DNA from 4 places in the Streptomyces sp. NPDC005281 genome. Region 3 is predicted to be linked to each of the others. Evidence: riboswitches for the same ligand, from Rfam matches in the RefSeq annotation. Region 3 holds a riboswitch; each other region holds the start of a gene.
The links. Region 3 has a riboswitch for thiamine pyrophosphate ahead of thiO (glycine oxidase ThiO). Riboswitches for the same ligand answer to the same signal wherever they lie in the genome.
Positions count from the first base shown of each region.

Region 1 (5,158 bases), on a different contig from region 3:
GACGAACACGTCGATCGAGGCGAGGTAGGCGTCAGCGGCCCGGCGGAAGTGCTCGGCTTCGCGTATGTCGTTCTCGGCCGCGGCAAGGCGGGCGTATGCCTCGCCCGAGGCCCCGTGGACAGCGTTCGCCGCCGCTGCCGGACCGGGGTGGCACTCCAGCGAGACGACCGCCAAGGCGCGCAGGAAGGGGCCGTAGCAATCACGCAGTTGGTCCCGTAACTCCGCCAGGAATTCCTGACGCGCCTCCGGGTCCTCCACATCCAGGTACTTGGGGATCCGGCGGTACAGGATGCCCATGTCGTTGGCCTCCTGGATGAAGGCCAGCTGCGTGGCCCGGCGCGCCTCGCGTTCGCGGGCATCGTGCGCGGCTTCGGCGGTGGCCTGGGCCTGGACGCGAGCGGCTTGCGCGTTGCCCTTGCTGGTCACCCAGCTGGCGACGACCGCTGTGCCGGCGGTCAGCACAGCCACCCACAACGCACCGTTGTCCATGCTGCACAGTGTGTGCCACACCTACCCGCTTGGACAGAGCGCGCCCGTTTCCCCGGCTCGTTCGGCTTCGGTGCGAGCCTCGCATCGGCCGCTCCCCTTCCGGTGCGGTCTCTGCGAGGCTCGCGGTCTCCGTGCGCCTACGGATAGACGTACGTGTTCAGCGTGTTCACCGCGGAGGCGGGGTTGCCCAGGTCGTAGCGGTCGACCGCCAGGTAGTTGGGCTTCCTTCGGGCGGCCGGCTCGCAGAAGCGGCGGGCCCGGTCGGCGAGTTTGGTGTTGTCCGTGCTCGCGGTCCCGGAGATGGTGGCGTCACGGAAGTGGTTCATGACGAACAGCGGGCGGAAGCCCGTCTCGGTGCGGGTGAGCGGCACGTTCGTGTCCGCGCCGTACCAGCGGCTGTAGCAGGACCAGTCGGACGAGGCGAGGCCCGAGCCCATGGACCAGTAGTTCTCCACGGTCCACTCGCGCTGGTACATGACTCCGAAGCTGTCCCGGGTCAGTCCGGCGGACTCGTCGGACTGACGGCTGTGGTCGGTGAAGATGAGCAGGCGCTGCCCGGCGGCGGTCAGGTCGGCGAGCTTCGGCCAGCCGTGCTCGCGCACGCCCGTCCGATCCGGTCGGTAGAGCACGTCGGACAGGCCGTTCACCCTGGCGAGTTCGGCGCGCAGGACGCCCGGATCGACGTAGTCCTCCAGAAATACGGTGACGAACTGGTCGGGGTGCTGCTTGAGGAAGTCGACCATGCGCTGGAGGTCGACCCAGAGCGCCACCGGCTTGCTGACGAGGGTGCAGCTGTCGTGGCAGAGGATCGCCCCGTCGGGCGTCTGGTGCAGGTCGAGCATGAAACCTCTTACACCGTCGGCGAGTTGCTGGTTGATGCCGCGGTTCTGATTGGGGAAGAAGTTGACGAAGGGCGGGGCGAATCCACCGTCCACGCCGTTCGCGTAGGCGTTGTGCGCGGTGAGGAACGTGACCTGATCCAGGGTGCGTTGGTCCTGGGACGGCATCGGCCGGGTCTGGGGCGCGACCGGGGTGAGGTACCAGGAGGCGAGGGCTCCCGCCGACCCGATCGCCAGCTGGGCCGGGTAGTTGGAACCCGAGGACTTGTCGGTGACCGTCAAATACCGTTCCGTGCCGGGGACTTTGAGCGTGTACTGGTCGGCGCCGCCCGGCGTCACCTCCCACGCGGCGTCGGCGCTCGTACAGGCGACAGACCTGGCCTGGTCGCCCGAGCGGCCCAGACAACTGCCCGCGGTGTCGGCGCTCTCGAGCACGAACGAGGAGCCGTTCTGGCGGAGGGTCCACTGCTGGTGGTCCTCGTTGCCCTTGGGGTTGTGCTGGACGACCGCGCCCGAGCTGTCGGCGGCGTTCAGTCCCGTGATGGCGCTCTGGACGTAATAGGCGCCCGCGGCGGGGACTTCGGCGGCGCCGGCGGGCGCGGGGAGGGCGAATACGGATCCCAGTACGGCGGTGGCGGCGAGCAGGGAGCGTCGGCTCGGTCTCATGGCACGTGATCCCTTCCTGTGGGGAGCATGAGCATGCCATGCAGACCGACGCCGGGGGGCGACGGCGGGCATCAGGGGTACGGATCGCGTCAACCGCGACGGCCGCCCGGTTCACGTCCAACGCGGCCCGGGCGCACCACCGTTCACCCGCCGGGTGAGGTCAGGCGCCGCCGCGGCGGGTGCCGGGGTGCTCGATCCGCGTGACGAACGCGGTGATGTCGGCGACCACGCGTTCGGGCTGTTCCCAGTGGACGGAGTGGCCGGTCTCCGGGTAGGCGAGGAAGTCGGCGCCGTGGACGGCGTCCAGAATGGTCTGCTGGTCCTCGCGGGGCAGGAACTCGTCCTGCTCGCCCCAGATGACGAGGGTGGGCACCAGGATGCCGCCGAGGGTCGCGGGCAGATCGGCGTCGAGGAGACCGCGGGCGGTGTCCTTCCAGACGTGCGCGGGAAGCTTGAGGTTCTCCTCGACCATGGTCTCGGTGAACCCCCGCGCGATCGGGCGGGCCATGGTGTCGGCCAGGAAATCCTCGACGAACGCGCGCGGCACGGGATCGGGGAGGTCGTCCATGGCGCTCACCAGCCCGGTGACCGCCGGTTTGTCCGCGAGGGTGCCGGGGACACCGATCAGCACCAGACCCGCGATGCGGTCGGGGTGGCTCCCGGCGACGATGCGGGCCGGTACGCCTCCGCTGGACGCCCCGACCAGGATCGCCCGGGGGATGTCGACGGCGTTCAGGAAGGCCACCAGGTCGGCGGCGAAGTCGTCGGGAGTGTAGCCCTCGGGGGGCCGGTCGGCATCGCCGTGCCCGCGCTGTGTGGGCGCGTAGCCGTGCAGGGATGCCGGAAGCCGCCGCAGGAGGGGCTCGAAGGACCACCAGGAGTCGGCCAGGCCGTGCACGAAGACGACCGGCGTACCACTGGGGTAGCCGGCCTCGGCATACGGGAGGGTGAGCCCTTCCCGCACCTTCGCGGACTTCAGGGAGATCACGGTCACGGCACCCTGCCTCCTTCCGCCCGGCCACCGGGGTCCGGGAACCCCGGGGCGGAGCGCGAGCGGCGATCACCTCCGACAGTACCGAGGGGCGGCACGCGCCGCGCTGCGAACAGGCCCGACCGGGCCTCCCGGATGACGGGGAGAACGCGGTCGGGTGCTGGTCCGGGTGAGTGACCGGTGGGGGTGACGGGGAGCGGAGGGCTCCGCCACCCTCACCGGCGGCTGGCGGCTCCGCCCGGGTGCGGTGACCGGAGGCTCCACTCGGGTCCGGGGAAACCAGCAGGCTCCACTCGGGTCCGGGGACCGGCAGGCTCCACTCGGGTCCGGGGACCGGCAGGCTCCGCTCGGGTGCCGCCTGAGCGGTTCGCTGCGCGGTGCCCACGTCGTGCACAGGAGCTGAGCACGGGTTCTGCCGGCGGGACCCACTCCCGCTCACTCCCCGGGAACGGTTAGGGTGTCCGTCGTACCGGACACGGGGTGCCTGCGAGGGCTGAGATCACACCCGTCGAACCTGAACCAGTTCGTACTGGCGGAGGGATGTCTCCATGCCATTGACGCATGTTTCCGGCGGGCTGCCCGCCGACGGCCGGCCCGCCGTCTTCGACGGGCGGATGCCCGCCGCACCCGGCGACCTCCGGGTGGAGGGGCACGGCATCGAGCCGGTCCCCGAGAGCAATCGGTACGGCGGGGCCGGGCGCCTGTTCACCGTGTGGTTCGCCCCGAACCTGACGATGACGGGCGTGTTCACCGGCACCATCGGCATCGCGCTCGGCCTGGACTTCACCACGGCTCTCGCGGCGATGGTCCTCGGAACCGTGCTCGGCGCGCTGCCCACCGCCTACCTCAGCACCTGGGGCGGGCTCACCGGCACCGGCCAACTCCCGCTCGCGCGGCTCGCGTTCGGCCGGGCCGTGGTGCTGCCCGGGGTGCTCCAGTGGCTGTCGTCGGTCGCCTGGGACGCGCTGATCGGCCTGTTCGGCGGGGATGCGCTGGCACGGTTGTGCGGCTGGCCGTTCTGGCTGGGTGTGCTGGTCATGATGCTGGCCCAGGGCGCTCTGGGTGTCCTCGGCTACGAAGCCATCCACCGTTTGCAGATCGTCATGACGTTCGTGCTCGCCGTGGCGTTCGCGTTGATCGCCTGGCGGATGCTCGACGGGGTCCACCCCGCGACGACCGGGTCCGCGACCGGCGCCGACGGAGCGGGCGCGTTCGCGCTCACCAGCACCATCGCGCTGAGCCTCTCGCTGTCCTGGGCACCGTACGCGGGTGACTTCAGCCGTTACCTGCCTCGTACGACGTCCCGCCCGCGCATGTTCTGGTGCACCCTGCTCGGGCTCGTCACGTCCTTCGTCGCCGTGCAGGTCCTCGGTCTGTGGGGCGCGTCGGTACTGACCGACCAGACGGCGGCGGGCGTGGACTCGTTGCTGGGCGGCGGTGCGGCGGGCGCCTTCGGGCTGCTGGCCGTGGCACTGGCCGCGGTGTGCAGCAACGCGATGAACGACTACAGCGGTTCACTGGCCCTCCAGACTCTGGGGGTACGGATACCGCGCCCGTTGGCGGCTGCCCTCGCCGCCGCGCTCGGCTTCCCGCTGGTGCTGTGGATGCACGCGGCCGACACGACGGCGCGATTCCAGAACGTGCTGTTGTTCGTGGGGTATTGGATCCCCGGGTTCGTCGCGATCGTCGTCGTCGACTGGATCGCCCGGGGGCGGGAGCGCGGCGGCGCCCCGGTCGACATCACCGCCGAGGCGACCCGGCCGCACTCCGGACGGACCTCGCTCGTGGCCTTCGTCGCGGCGTTCGGCGCGGCCGTGCCGTTCATGGACACCGGTCTGTACGTGGGTCCGGTGGCCGACGCGCTGCACGGCGCCGACCTCTCCTACTACGTGGCGTTCCTCGTCGCCCTCGCCCTCTACGCCCCGCCGCGGCTGCGCCGCCGCGCCTGAGGGCCGCCGCCCGTCGCTCCGCCGGCCCCGGGCCTTCACGCCCGTGGCCGTACCCGAGAGGAACACCTCGAATGACCACGCCACCGCCTCGCGTCCTGACGATCGCCGGCTCCGATTCAGGCGGAGGCGCGGGAATCCAGGCCGACTTGAAGACCATGCTCGCGCTGGGCGCCCACGGGATGAGCGTGCTCACCGCGGTGACCGCGCAGAACTCCGTGGGCGTG
Region 1 is NZ_JBEXGX010000004.1:110,603-115,760, forward strand. It holds gene ABZV42_RS07635 (hypothetical protein) at 1-489, opposite strand, end outside; gene ABZV42_RS07640 (phospholipase) at 627-1,994, opposite strand; gene ABZV42_RS07645 (alpha/beta hydrolase) at 2,155-2,988, opposite strand; TPP riboswitch at 3,452-3,543, shown strand; gene ABZV42_RS07650 (cytosine permease) at 3,534-4,934, shown strand; gene thiD (bifunctional hydroxymethylpyrimidine kinase/phosphomethylpyrimidine kinase) at 5,006-5,158, shown strand, end outside.
Region 1: linked by a shared signal. The riboswitch ahead of ABZV42_RS07650 (cytosine permease) and the one ahead of thiO (glycine oxidase ThiO) in region 3 are both predicted to bind thiamine pyrophosphate.

Region 2 (5,158 bases), on a different contig from region 3:
GCCGTCCCTCGGCCGTCCGGGGTCGACCAACGCTGACCGTCGGTATCCACTGGCGACCGCTCCGGCCCGGGCCGCCTGAGTTGATCTGCGACACTGGTACAGCCATGCCTAAGCCCGGAGAACTCACCTTTGTCGCGCCGCGCGGAGCCCAGAAGCCGCCGCGGCACCTTGCCGATCTCACGCCCGCCGAGCGCAAAGAGGCGGTTGCCGCGATCGGCGAGAAGCCGTTTCGTGCCAAGCAGCTGTCGCAGCACTACTTCGCCCGGTACGCGCACGACCCCGCCGAGTGGACGGACATCCCGGCCGCCTCGCGCGGCAAGCTCCAGGAAGCACTGCTTCCCGAGCTGATGACCGTCGTGCGGCACCTTTCGACCGACCAGGAAACCACCCGCAAGACCCTGTGGCGGCTCTTCGACGGCACGCTCGTCGAGTCCGTGCTGATGCGCTACCCGGACCGGGTGACCATGTGCATCAGCTCGCAGGCGGGCTGCGGGATGAACTGCCCGTTCTGCGCCACCGGACAGGCCGGTCTCGACCGGAACCTGTCGACCGGCGAGATCGTGCACCAGATCGTCGACGGCATGCGGGCGCTTCGCGACGGCGAGATCCCCGGCGGTCCCGCGCGGCTCAGCAACATCGTCTTCATGGGGATGGGTGAGCCGCTCGCCAACTACAAGCGTGTGGTCGGGGCGATCCGGGCCCTGACCGACCCCGAGCCGGACGGCCTCGGGCTCTCGCAGCGCGGTATCACCGTGTCGACGGTCGGGCTGGTCCCGGCCATCAACCGGTTCTCCGACGAGGGCTTCAAGTGCCGGCTCGCGATCTCCCTGCACGCTCCGGACGACGAGCTGCGCGACACCCTCGTCCCCGTGAACACGCGGTGGAAGGTGCGCGAGGTGCTGGACGCCGGTTTCGAGTACGCGGCCAAGTCCGGGCGGCGCCTGTCCATCGAGTACGCGCTGATCCGGGACATCAACGACCAGGCGTGGCGTGCTGACCGGCTCGGGCGGATGCTCAAGGGCAAGCCCGTACACGTCAACCTCATCCCGCTGAACCCGACCCCGGGCTCGAAGTGGACCGCCTCGCGGCCCGAGGACGAGAAGGCGTTCGTCGAGGCCATCGCGGCCCATGGCGTCCCGGTGACCGTCCGGGACACCCGGGGCCAGGAGATCGACGGAGCGTGTGGTCAGCTCGCCGCGACCGAGCGGTAGTCTGAGCCAAGTCAGTCCGTCTCATAGTCCGACATCTTCATATTCCGACAGGGGAGCGCCACAGCGCTGAGAGTGCGGGACAGCCCGCAGACCCTCTGAACCTTGCCCAGGTCATTCTGGGTAGGAAGTTCGGTCGTAACTCAAGCTGTTGCGCCCTGCCCGGGAACCGTCAGAGGTCCCGGGCAGGGCCGCGTCTCTTCCTGGTCACCCAGGAGGAATCAGTGAGCACCACCATCACCAGCGGTAAGCGGTTCGCGACCCTGGCCGTCGGCCTCGGGCTCGTCGCGCTGCCCGCGCTGTCCGCGTGCGGCTCGTCCGGCAGCGCCGGTTCGGGTGACTCGAAGACGATCACGCTCGTGAGCCACGACTCGTGGCTCGTGTCGAAGAACGTGCTCAAGGACTTCGAGAAGCAGTCCGGGTACAAGGTCCGGGTCCTCAAGGACGGCGACGCCGGGCAGGCCGTGAACAAGGCCATCCTGACCAAGGACAACCCGCAGGGCGACGTCTTCTTCGGCGTCGACAACACCCTGCTCTCCCGCGCGCTCGACAACGGGCTGTTCCAGCCGTACGTGGCCAAGGGTGCGGACCAGGTCCTGCCCGCATACCGCGTCGACCAGGCCAAGCACCGGGTCACCCCCATCGACACCGGCGACATCTGCGTCAACTACGACAAGGCGTACTTCAGTAAGCACAAGCTGGCGCCGCCGCAGTCCTTCGACGACCTGGTCAAGCCCGCGTACAAGAACCTCCTCGTCACCGAGAACGCCGCCACCTCCTCGCCCGGCCTCGGCTTCCTGCTCGGGTCCGCCGCGCACTACGGCGACAAGAGCTGGCAGGGCTACTGGACGAAGCTCAAGGCCAACGGAGTGAAGGTCGTGGACGGCTGGGAGCAGGCGTACAACGACGAGTTCTCCGGGTCCGCCGGCGGCAAGAAGGCCAAGGCGGACCGGCCGCTGGTCGTCTCGTACGCCTCCTCGCCTCCCGCCGAGGTCATCTACGCCGACCCCAAACCCGCCACCGCCCCGACCGGGGTCGCGGCCGGCACCTGCTTCCGGCAGGTGGAGTACGCGGGTCTGCTCAGCCACGCCAAGAACGCCGAGGGAGGCAAGGCGCTCCTCGACTTCCTGCTCACCAAGGAGTTCCAGGAGGACATGCCGCTCAACATGTTCGTCTATCCGGTCCGTGAGGGCGCGCAGGTGCCGACGGAGTTCGCGCGGTTCGGTCCGCAGGCCAAGGATCCCGAGACCCTGTCGCCCGCGAAGATCGCCGCCGACCGAGACCAGTGGGTCAAGTCGTGGACCTCTCTCGTACTGAAGTAACCGAAGGGGCCGAAGGGCCTGGAGGTGCTGAAGGGGCCGAGGCGGCCGGCGGCGCCGAGGCGGCCCGGGGAGCCGGCGCGGCCGAGCGGGTCCGCCGGGCCCATCGCACCGGCGGTCCCGGTGGTCCCAACGGTTCCAGTGGTCCCGAGGGGCCCGGTGCGGTTGCGCGAACGGCCCGCAGGGAGAGCGCGGTGCGGTTCGGGCTGATGGTCCTGCCCGTCGCGTTCTTCGCGGTGTTCTTCGCCTACCCCGTCGCCGCGATCGTCTCGCGCGGCCTCCACGGCGACGGGGGCTGGCAGCTCGGCCGGATCTGGGACATCGCGACCCGGTCCGACATCCGCCACGTGCTGTGGTTCACCACCTGGCAGGCGCTCGCCTCGACGGCGCTCACGCTGCTGATCGCGCTCCCCGGCGCGTATGTGTTCGCGCGCTTCGAGTTCCGGGGCAAAGAGGTGCTGCGGGCCGTGGTGACGGTGCCCTTCGTGCTGCCGACCGTGGTCGTCGGCACCGCCTTCCTCGCCCTGGTCGGCCGGGGAGGGCTGCTCGACGAGCTGTGGGGCGTACGCCTGGACACCACGGTGTGGGCGATCCTGCTCGCGCACGTCTTCTTCAACTACGCGGTCGTCGTACGAACCGTCGGCGGCCTCTGGTCGCAGCTCGACCCGCGCCAGGAGGAGGCCGCGCGCATGCTCGGCGCCTCGCGCCTCGCCGCGTGGCGCCGGGTGACCCTCCCGGCGCTCGGGCCGGCCGTGGCCGCGGCCACCCTCATGGTCTTCCTCTTCACCTTCACCTCGTTCGGTGTGGTGCAGATCCTCGGCGGCCCCACCTTCTCGACCCTGGAGGTCGAGATCTACCGGCAGACCTCCGAGATCTTCGACCTCACGACGGCGGCGGTGCTGACGATCGTCCAGTTCGTGGCGGTCGGCGCGATCCTCGCCGTCCACGCGGCGACCGTACGCCGACGGGAGACCGCCCTGCGTCTGGTGGCCCCGGGGACGACAGCGCGCCGGCCGCGCGGTGCCTGGCAGTGGGCGTTCCTCGCGGGCGTGCTCGTGAGCATCGCGGTGTTCCTCGTGCTGCCGCTCGCCGTCCTCGTCCAGCGCTCCTTCGGGGCCCCGGGATTCGGCTACTACCGGGCGCTGGCCGACGACAGCGGCGGTGTCTTCCTCGTCGCCCCGATCGAGGCGGTCGGCAACTCGCTGGAGTACGCGCTCGCCGCCACCGCCATCGCCGTGCTGATCGGCGGTCTGGCGGCGGCCGCCCTGACCCGGCGCGCCGGCCGGCTGATGCGGGGCTTCGACGCGCTGCTGATGCTCCCGCTCGGCGTCTCCGCTGTCACCGTCGGCTTCGGGTTCCTGATCGCCCTGGACGAGCCGCCCCTCGACCTGCGCGCGAGCTGGATCCTGGTGCCGCTGGCGCAGGCTCTGGTGGGCGTCCCCTTCGTCGTACGGACGATGCTGCCGGTGCTGCGGGCGGTGGACGGGCGGCTGCGGGAGGCGGCGGCCGTCCTCGGGGCGTCGCCCTGGAGGGTGTGGCGCGAGGTCGATCTGCCGATGGTGCGGCGGGCGCTGCTCGTCGCGGCAGGCTTCGCCTTCGCCGTGTCCCTCGGCGAGTTCGGGGCGACCGTCTTCATCGCACGGCCCGACAACCCGACGCTGCCGGTCGCCGTGGCCCGGCTGCTCGGTCGCGCGGGCGACCTCAACTACGGCCAGGCGATGGCCCTTTCGACGATCCTGATGGTGGTCTGCGCGGTGTCGCTGCTGCTGTTGGAGCGGGTACGGACCGACCGGACCGGGGAGTTCTAGATGCTGCTGAGCCTTGAGGGCGCGACCGTACGCTTCGGCGGGCGGCCCGTGCTCGACGCCGTCGACCTCGATGTCGCCGAGCACGAGATCGTGTGCGTGCTCGGCCCGAGCGGCAGCGGCAAGTCCACCCTGCTGCGGACCGTGGCCGGCCTTCAGCCGCTGGACTCGGGCCGTGTGCTGCTGGACGGACAGGATCAGGCGGCCGTCCCCGCGCACAAGCGGGGCGTCGGCCTGATGTTCCAGGACCATCAGCTCTTCCCGCAGCGGGACGTCGGCGGCAACGTCGCCTTCGGGCTGCGCATGCACGGCACGTCGAAGAGCGGACAGGCCTCCCGGGTCGGGGAGCTGCTGGAGCTCGTCGGCCTGCCCGGAGCCCGGGACCGGGCCGTCGCCTCGCTCTCGGGCGGCGAGCAGCAGCGGGTGGCGCTGGCCCGCGCCCTGGCGCCGCGTCCCCGGCTGCTGATGCTCGACGAACCGCTCGGCCAGCTCGACCGCTCGCTGCGCGAACGGCTCGTCGTCGAACTCCGCCAGCTCTTCGGCGAGCTGGGCACGACGGTGCTCGCCGTCACACACGACCAGGGCGAGGCCTTCGCGCTGGCCGACCGGGTCGTGGTGATGCGGGACGGGCACATCGCCCAGTCCGGTACGCCCCTGGACGTCTGGCAGCATCCCGCGGACGCCTTCGTGGCCCGTTTCCTCGGCTTCGACAACGTGGTCGAGGCGACGGTGGGCGCGACGGCCGCCGACACCCCGTGGGGCAAGGTCCCGGTGCCCGAGAGTTCCGCGCAGGGGCAGGGCACGCTCCTCGTACGGCCCGCCGGTG
Region 2 is NZ_JBEXGX010000018.1:112,214-117,371, reverse strand. It holds gene rlmN (23S rRNA (adenine(2503)-C(2))-methyltransferase RlmN) at 105-1,211, shown strand; TPP riboswitch at 1,251-1,356, shown strand; gene ABZV42_RS24875 (thiamine ABC transporter substrate-binding protein) at 1,433-2,530, shown strand; gene ABZV42_RS24870 (iron ABC transporter permease) at 2,737-4,335, shown strand; gene ABZV42_RS24865 (ABC transporter ATP-binding protein) at 4,336-5,158, shown strand, end outside.
Region 2: linked by a shared signal. The riboswitch ahead of ABZV42_RS24875 (thiamine ABC transporter substrate-binding protein) and the one ahead of thiO (glycine oxidase ThiO) in region 3 are both predicted to bind thiamine pyrophosphate.

Region 3 (5,158 bases):
TGACTTTTGTCCGAACTGTCGACTTCTTGTCCACCCCTCGGACAGCCGCCCGGCCGGGCGGCTGTCCGAGCGGATGCCCGGCGGCCTACGCCGTGCGCAGCCGCTTCGCGAACTCCGCCGCTGCGGCGCCCGGATCGTCGGCCTCGGTGATCGCCCGTACGACGACGACGCGGCGGGCGCCCGCTTCGAGCACCTCGTCCAGCCGGCCGAGGTCGATGCCGCCGATCGCGAACCAGGGACGGTCGGTGCCGAGGGCCGCCGTGCTGCGGACCAGGCCGAGGCCGGGTGCGTGGCGGCCGGGCTTGGTGGGGGTGGGCCAGCAGGGGCCGGTGCAGAAGTAGTCCACGCCCTCCTGGACGGCGGCGGCCTCGGCCTCGGACGCGGCGTGCGTGGAACGGCCGATGACCACCTCGTCGCCGAGGATCGCGCGGGCCGCGGGAACCGGAAGGTCCCCCTGGCCCAGGTGCAGGACTCCGGCGCGGGCGGCGTGGGCCACGTCCGCGCGGTCGTTGACCGCGAGGAGCTTGCCGTGCCGGGCACAGGCGTCCGCGAAGACCTGGAGGTGCTCCAGCTCCTCCCCCGCCTCCATGCCCTTGTCGCGCAGCTGCACGATGTCGACACCGCCCGCCAGGACCGCGTCGAGGAACTCGGCGAGGTCGCCCTGGCGTCTGCGGGCGTCCGTGCACAGATAGACACGGGCGTCGGCGAGGCGGTCCCGCGCGGTCGTGGCGGCGTTCTCGGGCATGCGTGGGTCCCCCGTTGTCGGTGCGCGGGGAGCGCGGCGGCCGGGATGGTCCCGCCGCCGTGCTCCCCGTGCCGGACGGTCTCGAAAAAGGTCAGACGGCGAGCGCCTGGGCGCGGCGCTTCACCTCCGTGCCGCGATTCTCGCTCAGCGCCTGCGCGGGGGTGCCGGGCAGGGTCGGGTCGGGGGTGAAGAGCCACTCGAGGGCCTCTTCGTCGGAGAAGCCGTCGTCCCTCAGGAGCGTCAGGGTGCCTGCCAGGCCCTTGACGACCTTCTGCTCGGCCACGTCGATGAAGTCGGCGGGGACATGCAGCGCGCGGTTCTCACCACGGCGTACGGCGATCAGCTGGCCCTCCTTGAGCAGCTGCCGGACGCGTGTCACCTCGACACCGAACTGTTCGGCGATGTCGGGGAGGGTGAGCCAGGCGGGGACGAGAGCATCGATCTTTGCGTCAATCTCGGTCACGGGACAAGCGTGCCATCCCGGGCCGACAGTCGGAAGCCGAGGGCGTCCGACCGCGGGGTGAGGGATCAGGCAGTGGCGGCCTTCAGCGGCCTCGACGGGTCCACGAGCAGCTCCGGGTCCATGGCGACACCCGCCTCGATCAGCCGGCGGCCCTGGGCGAGATCCCTCGGGCGGCCCACCGCCAGCAGGGCGACGAGCCGTTCCCCGCGGAGCCAGCACACCGACCAGGAGACGCCCGCGGGGTCGCCGCGCCACACCAGGGTGTCGGCGGGCCCGTGGTGGCCGACGTACTGCACGAAACGGCCGAACTGCTCGGACCAGAAGTACGGCACGGGGTCGTAGGCGGCCGGGGTCTCCCCGACGATGTTCAGGGCGACCGTGCGCGGACCCTGGAGGGCGTTGTCCCAGTGGTGGACGAGAAGGCGCCGCTCGTAGCGCCCGGACGGGAAGGAGGCGCAGTCGCCGACCGCGTAGACGTCCGGCAGGGAGGTGCGCAGGTGGTCGTCGGCAACGATCTCGCGGTCGGCGCCGAGTTCGATGCCGGAGCCGGCGATCCAGGCGGTCGCGGGCCGCGCCCCGATCCCGACCACGACGGCGCCCGCGGGCACCCGGGAGCCGTCGTCCAGGACCACCGCGCCCGGCTCGACACGCTCCACGCGCGCGTTGGTGCGCAGCGAGGCCCCGCTGTCCGCGTACCAGGCGGCCATCGGGGCGGCCACCTCGGCCGGCAGCACTCCGGCGAGCGGCCGGTCGGCGGCCTCGACGACGGTGACCGCGCAGCCCGCCTCGCGCGCCGCGGTGGCGAACTCGGCGCCGATCCAGCCGGCTCCGACCACCACGATGTCGTGCTGCCGGGCGAGAACGGGTCGCAGCCGGTCGGCGTCGTCCAGGGTGCGCAGCAGATGCACTCCGGGCACGCCTTCGGCGCCGGGGAGCCGGATCGGCTCGGCGCCGGTGGCGACGACCAGGACGTCGTACGGGACCGGTCCCCCGGCCGTGTCCAGTTCATGGTCGCCCGGCCGCACGGCGAGGGCCTCGCTGCCCAGCCTGAGGTCGATGTCCAGGGCCTCGAAGTCGACGTCGAAGGCGGAGCCCTCGGCCTTGCCCAGCAGGACGGCCTTGGACAGCGGTGGCCGGTCGTAGGGCTGATGCGGCTCCGCGCCGATCAGCGTGACGGTGCCGGTGAAACCCTGTTCGCGCAGGGCGACCGCGGTCTGCACCCCGGCCATGCCCGCGCCCACCACGACGACCCGCCGTGCCGTGGGCCTGCGCGACGGGGACTGTGCCTGCGTCTGATCGCTCACCTGATCACCATAGACACGTGACGATTCGTCAGTCAGCTGACGTGCTCGGTGACCTGTTCCACACGGCGGGTCCCGCGCACCTCTTCCACCACGCTCGTCCCGGAACCCCGCCGGGACTCCCACGTCCAGGTCTCCTCCAGCCGGACACGGCCGTCGGGCAGTTCGAGGACGAGGGACACGCAGTGGCCCGACGCGGTGGTCCCGTCGCGTTTGAGCTGCACGTACCGGAAGTCGAGGCGGTCGCCCTCGCGGGTGCCCACGAGGTGTCCGCGGACGATGTCGCCGCCCGCGTACTCGGCCCAGACCACGCCGTCCTCCTCGTGGTACGTGAACCGGGTGAGGGTGCCGACCTGGCCGGCGGCCTGGTCGGCGACGGGCGCGAGGACGAGGCCGTCGAGGGGTCGTGCCACGGGCGGAGGCTCCCTTACCGAGACGGACGGGGGCGGGCTAGGGTGGCCAACGTAAAGCACTCGCGGGAGCCCGGACGCACCGGGCTGAGAGGGAGGCTGGCGGCCTCCGACCGTACGAACCTGATCCGGGTCATGCCGGCGAAGGGAGGGGCTGGACGCCCATGCCGTCTGCACGTTCGTCGGACGTCCTCGTCGTCGGGGGCGGGATCATCGGTCTGGTGACGGCCTGGCGGGCCGCGCAACGCGGGTTCACCACCGCGCTCGTGGACCCCGAGCCGGGCGGCGGGGCCGCCCGGGTCGCGGCCGGGATGCTGGCCGCCGTCACCGAGCTGCACTTCGGCGAGGAGACCCTGCTGGGCCTCAACCTCGCCTCGGCGCGCCGCTATCCGGACTTCGCCGCCGAGCTCACCGAGGCGACCGGCGAGGATCTCGGCTACCGCCGGTCGGGCACGCTGGCCGTCGCGCTGGACGCCGACGACCGCGCCCATCTGCGGGAACTGCACGCGCTCCAGGTCCGTTCGGGGCTGGAGTCGGAGTGGCTGAGCGGCCGCGAGTGCCGCCGCCTTGAGCCGATGCTCGCGCCCGGTGTGCGCGGGGGTCTGCGGGTGGACGGCGACCACCAGATCGACCCGCGGCGCCTCGCGGGAGCCCTGGTCACGGCGTGCGAGCGGGCCGGGGTGGCACTGCACAGGACCTGGGCGGAGCGCCTGACGGTCGTACGGGACCGGGCCGCCGGAGTCGTCACCACGGACGGCACCGAACTCACCGCGGGCCGGGTGGTGCTCGCCGGGGGCAGCCTCAGCGGGCGTCTGGCGGGTGTCCCGCAGGACGCCGTGCCGCCGGTGCGCCCGGTCAAGGGGCAGGTGCTGCGGCTGACCGTGCCGCGGCGGTACGCGCCGTTCCTGAGCCGCACCGTGCGGGCCGTGGTGCGCGGCAGCCACGTCTACCTGGTGCCGCGCGAGAACGGCGAGCTCGTGGTGGGCGCGACGAGCGAGGAGCTGGGCTGGGACACCACCGTGACGGCGGGCGGCGTCTACGAACTGCTGCGCGACGCCCACGAACTGGTCCCCGGGATCACCGAGCTGCCGCTCGTCGAGACCCGCGCGGGTCTGCGCCCCGGCTCGCCCGACAACGCTCCGATGCTCGGCCCGAGCGCGCTGGACGGTCTGCTGCTGGCCACCGGGCACTTCCGCAACGGTGTCCTCCTGACGCCCGTGACCGGCGATGTGATGGCCCATGTCCTGACCACCGGCGAACTCCCCGCCGAAGCCCGCCCCTTCACCCCCCTGCGCTTCGGCGCCACGGCCCGCACGGAGCTGCCCGTATGAACATCGTCGTCAACGGGGAGCGGCGGCGGATCGCCGCAGGAACCGCTCTGGACGCGCTCGTCGCGACCCTCACCCCGGCGTCGTCCGGGGTGGCCGCCGCACTGAACGAGACCGTCGTCCCTCGAACGCAGTGGTCGTCCACCGCGCTCGCCGAGGACGACCGCGTCGAAGTCCTCACCGCCGTCCAAGGAGGCTGACCCATGGCAGACGACCCCTTCGTCCTCGGCGGTACGGCCTACACGTCCCGGCTGATCATGGGGACGGGCGGCGCGCCCAGCCTCGACGTGCTGGAGCGCTCCCTGGTGGCGTCCGGCACGGAGCTGACGACGGTCGCGATGCGGCGCGTGGACGCGTCCGTGCACGGCTCGGTCCTGTCGGTGCTCGGCCGGCTGGACATCCGTGTCCTGCCGAACACGGCCGGCTGCTACACCGCGGGCGAGGCCGTGCTGACCGCGCGGCTGGCGCGTGAGGCGCTGGGCACCGATCTGGTCAAGCTGGAGGTCATCGCCGACGAGCGCACCCTGCTGCCCGATCCGATCGAGCTGCTGGACGCGGCGGAGACGCTGGTCGACGACGGCTTCACCGTGCTGCCGTACACGAACGACGACCCGGTCCTGGCGCGGAAGCTGGAGGACGTCGGCTGTGCGGCGATCATGCCGCTCGGCTCGCCCATCGGGTCCGGGCTCGGGATCCGCAACCCGCACAACTTCGAGCTGATCGTCGGGCACGCGGGCGTGCCGGTGATCCTGGACGCGGGGGCCGGTACGGCGTCGGACGCCGCGCTCGCCATGGAGCTGGGATGTGCGGGGGTGATGCTCGCCTCGGCGGTGACACGGGCGCAGGAGCCCGTGCTGATGGCGGAGGCCATGCGGCACGCGGTGGAGGCGGGGCGGCTGGCGCGGAGGGCG
Region 3 is NZ_JBEXGX010000031.1:70,252-75,409, forward strand. It holds gene thiE (thiamine phosphate synthase) at 86-745, opposite strand; gene ABZV42_RS33470 (Rv2175c family DNA-binding protein) at 837-1,208, opposite strand; gene ABZV42_RS33475 (FAD-dependent oxidoreductase) at 1,274-2,512, opposite strand; gene ABZV42_RS33480 (hypothetical protein) at 2,545-2,922, opposite strand; TPP riboswitch at 2,975-3,086, shown strand; gene thiO (glycine oxidase ThiO) at 3,084-4,250, shown strand; gene thiS (sulfur carrier protein ThiS) at 4,247-4,447, shown strand; gene ABZV42_RS33495 (thiazole synthase) at 4,451-5,158, shown strand, end outside.

Region 4 (5,158 bases), on a different contig from region 3:
CTTCCGCGGGACCCGAAGCCGCTCCTCCGGACGGCCACACCACCACGCTGATCGGCTCGGTCCAGCGCGCGATGCGTCTGCTGGAGGCCGTCGCCTCGCGTGAGCAGGGTGCCCCCGCCAAGCAGCTCGCGCGGGAGGCGGGACTGGCGCTGCCGACCGCCTACCACCTGCTGCGCACCCTGGTCCACGAGGGCTATCTGCGCCGTGACAGCGGGCTGTTCTTCCTCGGCGAGGCCGCCGAGCGCCTGGGCGGCAGCGGAGCCCGGCAGAAACGTCGCACCACGATGAGGGACACCCTCGCGCAGTGGCGGGACATGATCGGCGCACCTGTGTACTACGCGGTCTACCGCGAGGGCGAGATCGAGGTCATGTGCGTCGCCGACACTCCGGTGAATCCGGCGGTCCAGGAGTGGGCCGACTTCCGCGAGACCGGGCACGCCCACGCGGTCGGCCAGTGTCTGCTGGCGCAGCTGGACGACAAGTCCCGCCGTGACCACCTCGATCGGTACCCGGTGCGGGCGCTCACCGCGTACACGGTGCGTGACGAGGACCGGCTGCTGCGGCGCCTGGAACGGACGGGCCGGATGGAACCGGTGATCGAGCGGCAGGAGTACGCGCTGGGCACGATCTGCGCCGCGATCCCGGTCACCGCGGGCAGTTCTGCGGCGGTCGTGGCCTTCTCTCTTCCGTCCCATCAGGGGGACCGCCTGATGCCCACGGCACGGAAGCTGCAGAGCGAGGTCGGGCGGATGCTAGGAACACTCGCCATCTCTATCAGTATCTGAAAACTCACTCCTTGTAATACGGCATGCACGTTGAGCAATATTTCAGCAGTGTCAGGTGGGTCGAATCCTGGCCAGTCGACGGCAAACGACGGGGTAGGCGATGCGCGAGTCGGTGCAGGCAGAGGTCATGATGAGCTTCCTCGTGTCCGAGGAGCTGTGCTTCCGCATTCCTGTCGAGCTGCGATACGAGAGCTGTGATCCGTACGCCGTGCGGTTGACCTTCCACTTGCCCGGCGATGCGCCCGTGACCTGGGTGTTCGGGCGGGAGTTGCTGATCGACGGCGTCGGCAGGCCCTGTGGTGACGGCGACGTGCACATCGCGCCGGCCGACCCGGAGGCGCTCGGGGAGGTGCTGATCCGGCTTCAGGTCGGTGGCGATCACGCGCTGTTCCGGTCCGGGACGGCGCCGCTGGTCGCGTTTCTCGACCGGACGGACAGGCTCGTGCCGCTCGGGCAGGAGCGCTCCCTCGAGGGCTTCGACACGTCCCTCGACGCGGTGCTCGACCGCATCCTCACCGAGGAGCAGAGCGCGGGCTGAGGTCCAGGTCGCCTTGGCGCGGAGTAACGCTTCCTCGCAAGGCGCGTGGGCGCAGGATGGTTTCAGCGCTTTCGGGAGCCGGTCAGTGCTTGCGGCGGCGCCCCTTCCCGCTCCGTGCCGGTGTCAGGGCGGCCGCGGGCTGGGCGGGGACGGACGCGCCGCCTTCCCGGTCCGCGGCGACCACCAGGGCTGCCAGCGCGGTCGTCACCGGCACGGCGGCGACCAGACCGATCGATCCGACCAGCGTGCGCACGATCTCCTCGGCGACCAGCTCGCTGTTGGCGACGGTGCCCACGCTGCTCTGCGCGATCGAGAAGAGCAGCAGCAGCGGGAGCGCGGCGCCCGCGTAGGCCAGGACGAGCGTGTTGACGACCGACGCGATGTGGTCGCGGCCGATACGGATGCCCGCGCGGTACAGGCCGCGCCGGCCCATCGTGGGGTTCGCCTCGTGCAGTTCCCAGACCGCGGACGTCTGCGTCACCGTCACGTCGTCGAGGACGCCGAGCGAACCGATGATGACACCGGCCAGCAGCAGGCCGCTCATGTCGATGGACGGGTACAGACCGTGGATCAGACCGGTGCTGTCGTCGGTGTTGCCGGTCAGCACGGCCCAGTCGATGAAGACCGAGCCGAGGAGGCCGATCAGCACCAGGGAGAGCAGGGTGCCGACCACCGCCACGGACGTCCTGGCCGACAGACCGTGACACATGTAGAGCGCGATCAGCATGATCGCGCTGGACCCGACGACGGCCACGAGCAGCGGGTTCGAGCCCTGCAGTATCGCGGGCAGGATGAAGAAGTTCAGGATCATGAAGCTGATGGCCAGGGCGACCAGCGCCATGACCCCGCGCATCCGTCCGATCACCACGACGACCACCGCGAAGATCAGAGCGAGCAGCGTCAGAGGCAGCTTCCGGTTCGCGTCCGTGACCGAGTACTGGAGGTCCTTGGGGGCGGAGGGCTCGTACGCGACGACGACCTTCTCGCTCTGGTGCAACTGCCGTGACTGATCCGGCTGAACGATCTCGGTGAACGTGCGGCCCTTGTCCTTTCCGGTGTCGATCCGGACCGTCGCCTTCTTGCATTCCCCGGCCGACCTGCGCTGGGCGGAGGAATCCCCGGTGGCGGAGGTGGCGCCCCCCGGGGTCCCCGAGGAGGCGTTCACGGACTTGCAGTCCACCTGGTCGATCTTCGTGACCGTCGCCTGCTGGGTCTGCCGGTCGAAGCCGACACCGGTGCGCTCGTGAGCCGGCGCGCCGCCGGGCCACAGCACCACGAGTCCCACCGCGACCGCGACCGCGAAAGGGATCAGCACCGCGGCGATGACCTTGCGCAGATGCTTGGAGACCGGCGCGGCCGGACCGTGACTGTGGGAGTGCCCGTGCCCGGCGCTCGGGGGCTCGTCGTGCCCACGGCGGGGACCCGGCCCGTGGTCATCGTCCGAACCGTGATGATCACTGTCCGGCCCCTGCCCGTGCTCATGCCCGTGTCCGTCGCCGGGGCCGTGCCCACGGCCGCCGTCGGAGCCGGGACGGCGCGGTGGCTCGGACGGCTGGAACGGGTGCTGCCGGGTCGTTGTCACCGCCCGATCATCGCAACAACGTCAAGGGCCCTCTGGTCACCGCGCCAAACATGACGCTAGCGTGGAGGCACCTTTGCACACGCGGGAGCTCGGAGCACCGGGCTGAGAGGGCGCTGACGTCCGTCTTCGCGATGTTTCACATGAAACATCGGCGATCGGAAGCCGCTGCGTCGACCGCTGAACCTGTTACCGGGTAATGCCGGCGTAGGGAGTAGGTCTCATGACCGACAAGGATGTACGCACGCCTGCCTCCAACCGGACGGACGGGGTTTCCCCGCCGTCCCCGAACGGCCAGGAGAGGCAGTCCATCGGCTGGCACAAGGGGTACGTGGGAGGCACGCGTCCCGATCTGCAGGTGCCGGTTCGTCAGGTGCACCTCACCAACGGGCAGTCCGTGACGTTGTATGACACCTCCGGCCCGTACACCGATCCGACCATCGACACCGATGTACGCAGGGGGCTGGCGCCGCTGCGTGAGAGCTGGATCATCGCCCGCGGCGACACCCAGGAGTACGCGGGCCGCCCCGTTCGTCCCGAGGACGACGGGATCAAGCACACGTCCCCACGCGGAGGACTGCGCAATCTCGACGCGGTCTTCCCTGGCCGGCCGCGCCAGCCCCGCCGGGGGCGCACAGGACAGGCGGTCACCCAGCTCGCCTACGCGCGGCGCGGTGAGATCACACCCGAGATGGAGTTCGTGGCGGTCCGCGAGAACGTCGACCCCGAGGTCGTACGGGAGGAGATCGCCGCGGGCCGGGCGGTACTGCCCGTGAACGTCAACCATCCGGAGATCGAGCCGATGATCATCGGCAAGCGGTTCCTGGTGAAAGTGAACGCCAACATCGGCAATTCCGCGGTGACTTCCTCCATCGAGGAGGAGGTCGAGAAGATGACCTGGGCGACCCGCTGGGGCGCCGACACGGTCATGGACCTGTCCACCGGACGCAACATCCACACCACACGTGAATGGGTGCTGCGCAACTCCCCCGTACCCATCGGCACCGTGCCGCTCTACCAGGCATTGGAGAAGGTCGACGGCCGTGCCGAGGAGCTGACCTGGGAGATCTACAAGGACACCGTCGTCGAGCAGGCCGAGCAGGGCGTGGACTACATGACGGTCCACGCGGGCGTGCGCCTGGCGTACGTGCCGCTCACCGCGAACCGAAAGACCGGCATCGTCTCGCGCGGAGGATCGATCATGGCTGCCTGGTGCCTCGCGCACCACAAGGAGTCGTTCCTGTACGAGAACTTCGAGGAGCTCTGCGAGATCCTCGCCGCGTACGACGTCACCTACTCGCTCGGCGACGGGCTGCGGCCGGGTTCCATCGCGGACGCCAACGACGCCGCGCAATTCGCGGAGTTGAGGACGCTCGGGGAACTCAACACGGTCGCGAAGCGTTTTCAGGTTCAGACGATGATCGAAGGCCCGGGCCACGTCCCGATGCACAAGATCAAGGAGAACATCGACCTTCAGCAGGAGATCTGTGATGAAGCTCCGTTCTATACCCTCGGCCCGCTGACGACGGACGTCGCGCCGGCCTACGACCACATCACTTCCGGCATCGGCGCCGCGATGATCGCCTGGTGGGGCACGGCCATGCTCTGCTACGTCACGCCCAAGGAACACCTGGGCCTGCCCGATCGTGACGACGTCAAGACCGGCGTCATCACCTACAAGATCGCCGCCCACGCAGCCGACCTCGCCAAGGGGCACCCAGGTGCCCAGGACTGGGATGACGCGCTCTCCGACGCCCGCTTCGAGTTCCGGTGGGAGGACCAGTTCAACCTGGCTCTCGACCCGGACACGGCGCGGGAGTTCCACGACCAGACGCTGCCGGCGGAACCCGCCAAGACGGCCCACTTCTGCTCCATGTGCGGACCGAAGTTCTGCTCGATGAAGATCAGCCAGAACATCAACGAGCGGTTCGGCGGTGCAGTGGCCGAGGGTGCCTCGGCCGAGGAGATCTCCGAAGGCATGCTCCAGAAGTCCCGGGAGTTCGCGGAGGCGGGCAACCGCGTGTATCTGCCGCTGGCCGACTGAGCCACTCCACGGGGGTGCGGTCCGGGGCGCACACCCGGACCGCCGCCCTCGATCCGGTCACGGCGTGACGTCCTGCGGGTACCAGCGCAGTTCGACGGTGTTGCCGTCCGGGTCCTGGACGTAGACCGAGGTGGCGGTGCCCCGCGCGCCGAAGCGTTCCACGGGTCCCTCGAGGACGGTGAAGGCTCCCGACGCGATGACCTGGTCCCAGT
Region 4 is NZ_JBEXGX010000003.1:234,535-239,692, forward strand. It holds gene ABZV42_RS06230 (helix-turn-helix domain-containing protein) at 48-785, shown strand; gene ABZV42_RS06235 (SsgA family sporulation/cell division regulator) at 886-1,323, shown strand; gene ABZV42_RS06240 (YibE/F family protein) at 1,406-2,905, opposite strand; TPP riboswitch at 2,977-3,133, shown strand; gene thiC (phosphomethylpyrimidine synthase ThiC) at 3,126-4,946, shown strand; gene ABZV42_RS06250 (VOC family protein) at 5,004-5,158, opposite strand, start outside.
Region 4: linked by a shared signal. The riboswitch ahead of thiC (phosphomethylpyrimidine synthase ThiC) and the one ahead of thiO (glycine oxidase ThiO) in region 3 are both predicted to bind thiamine pyrophosphate.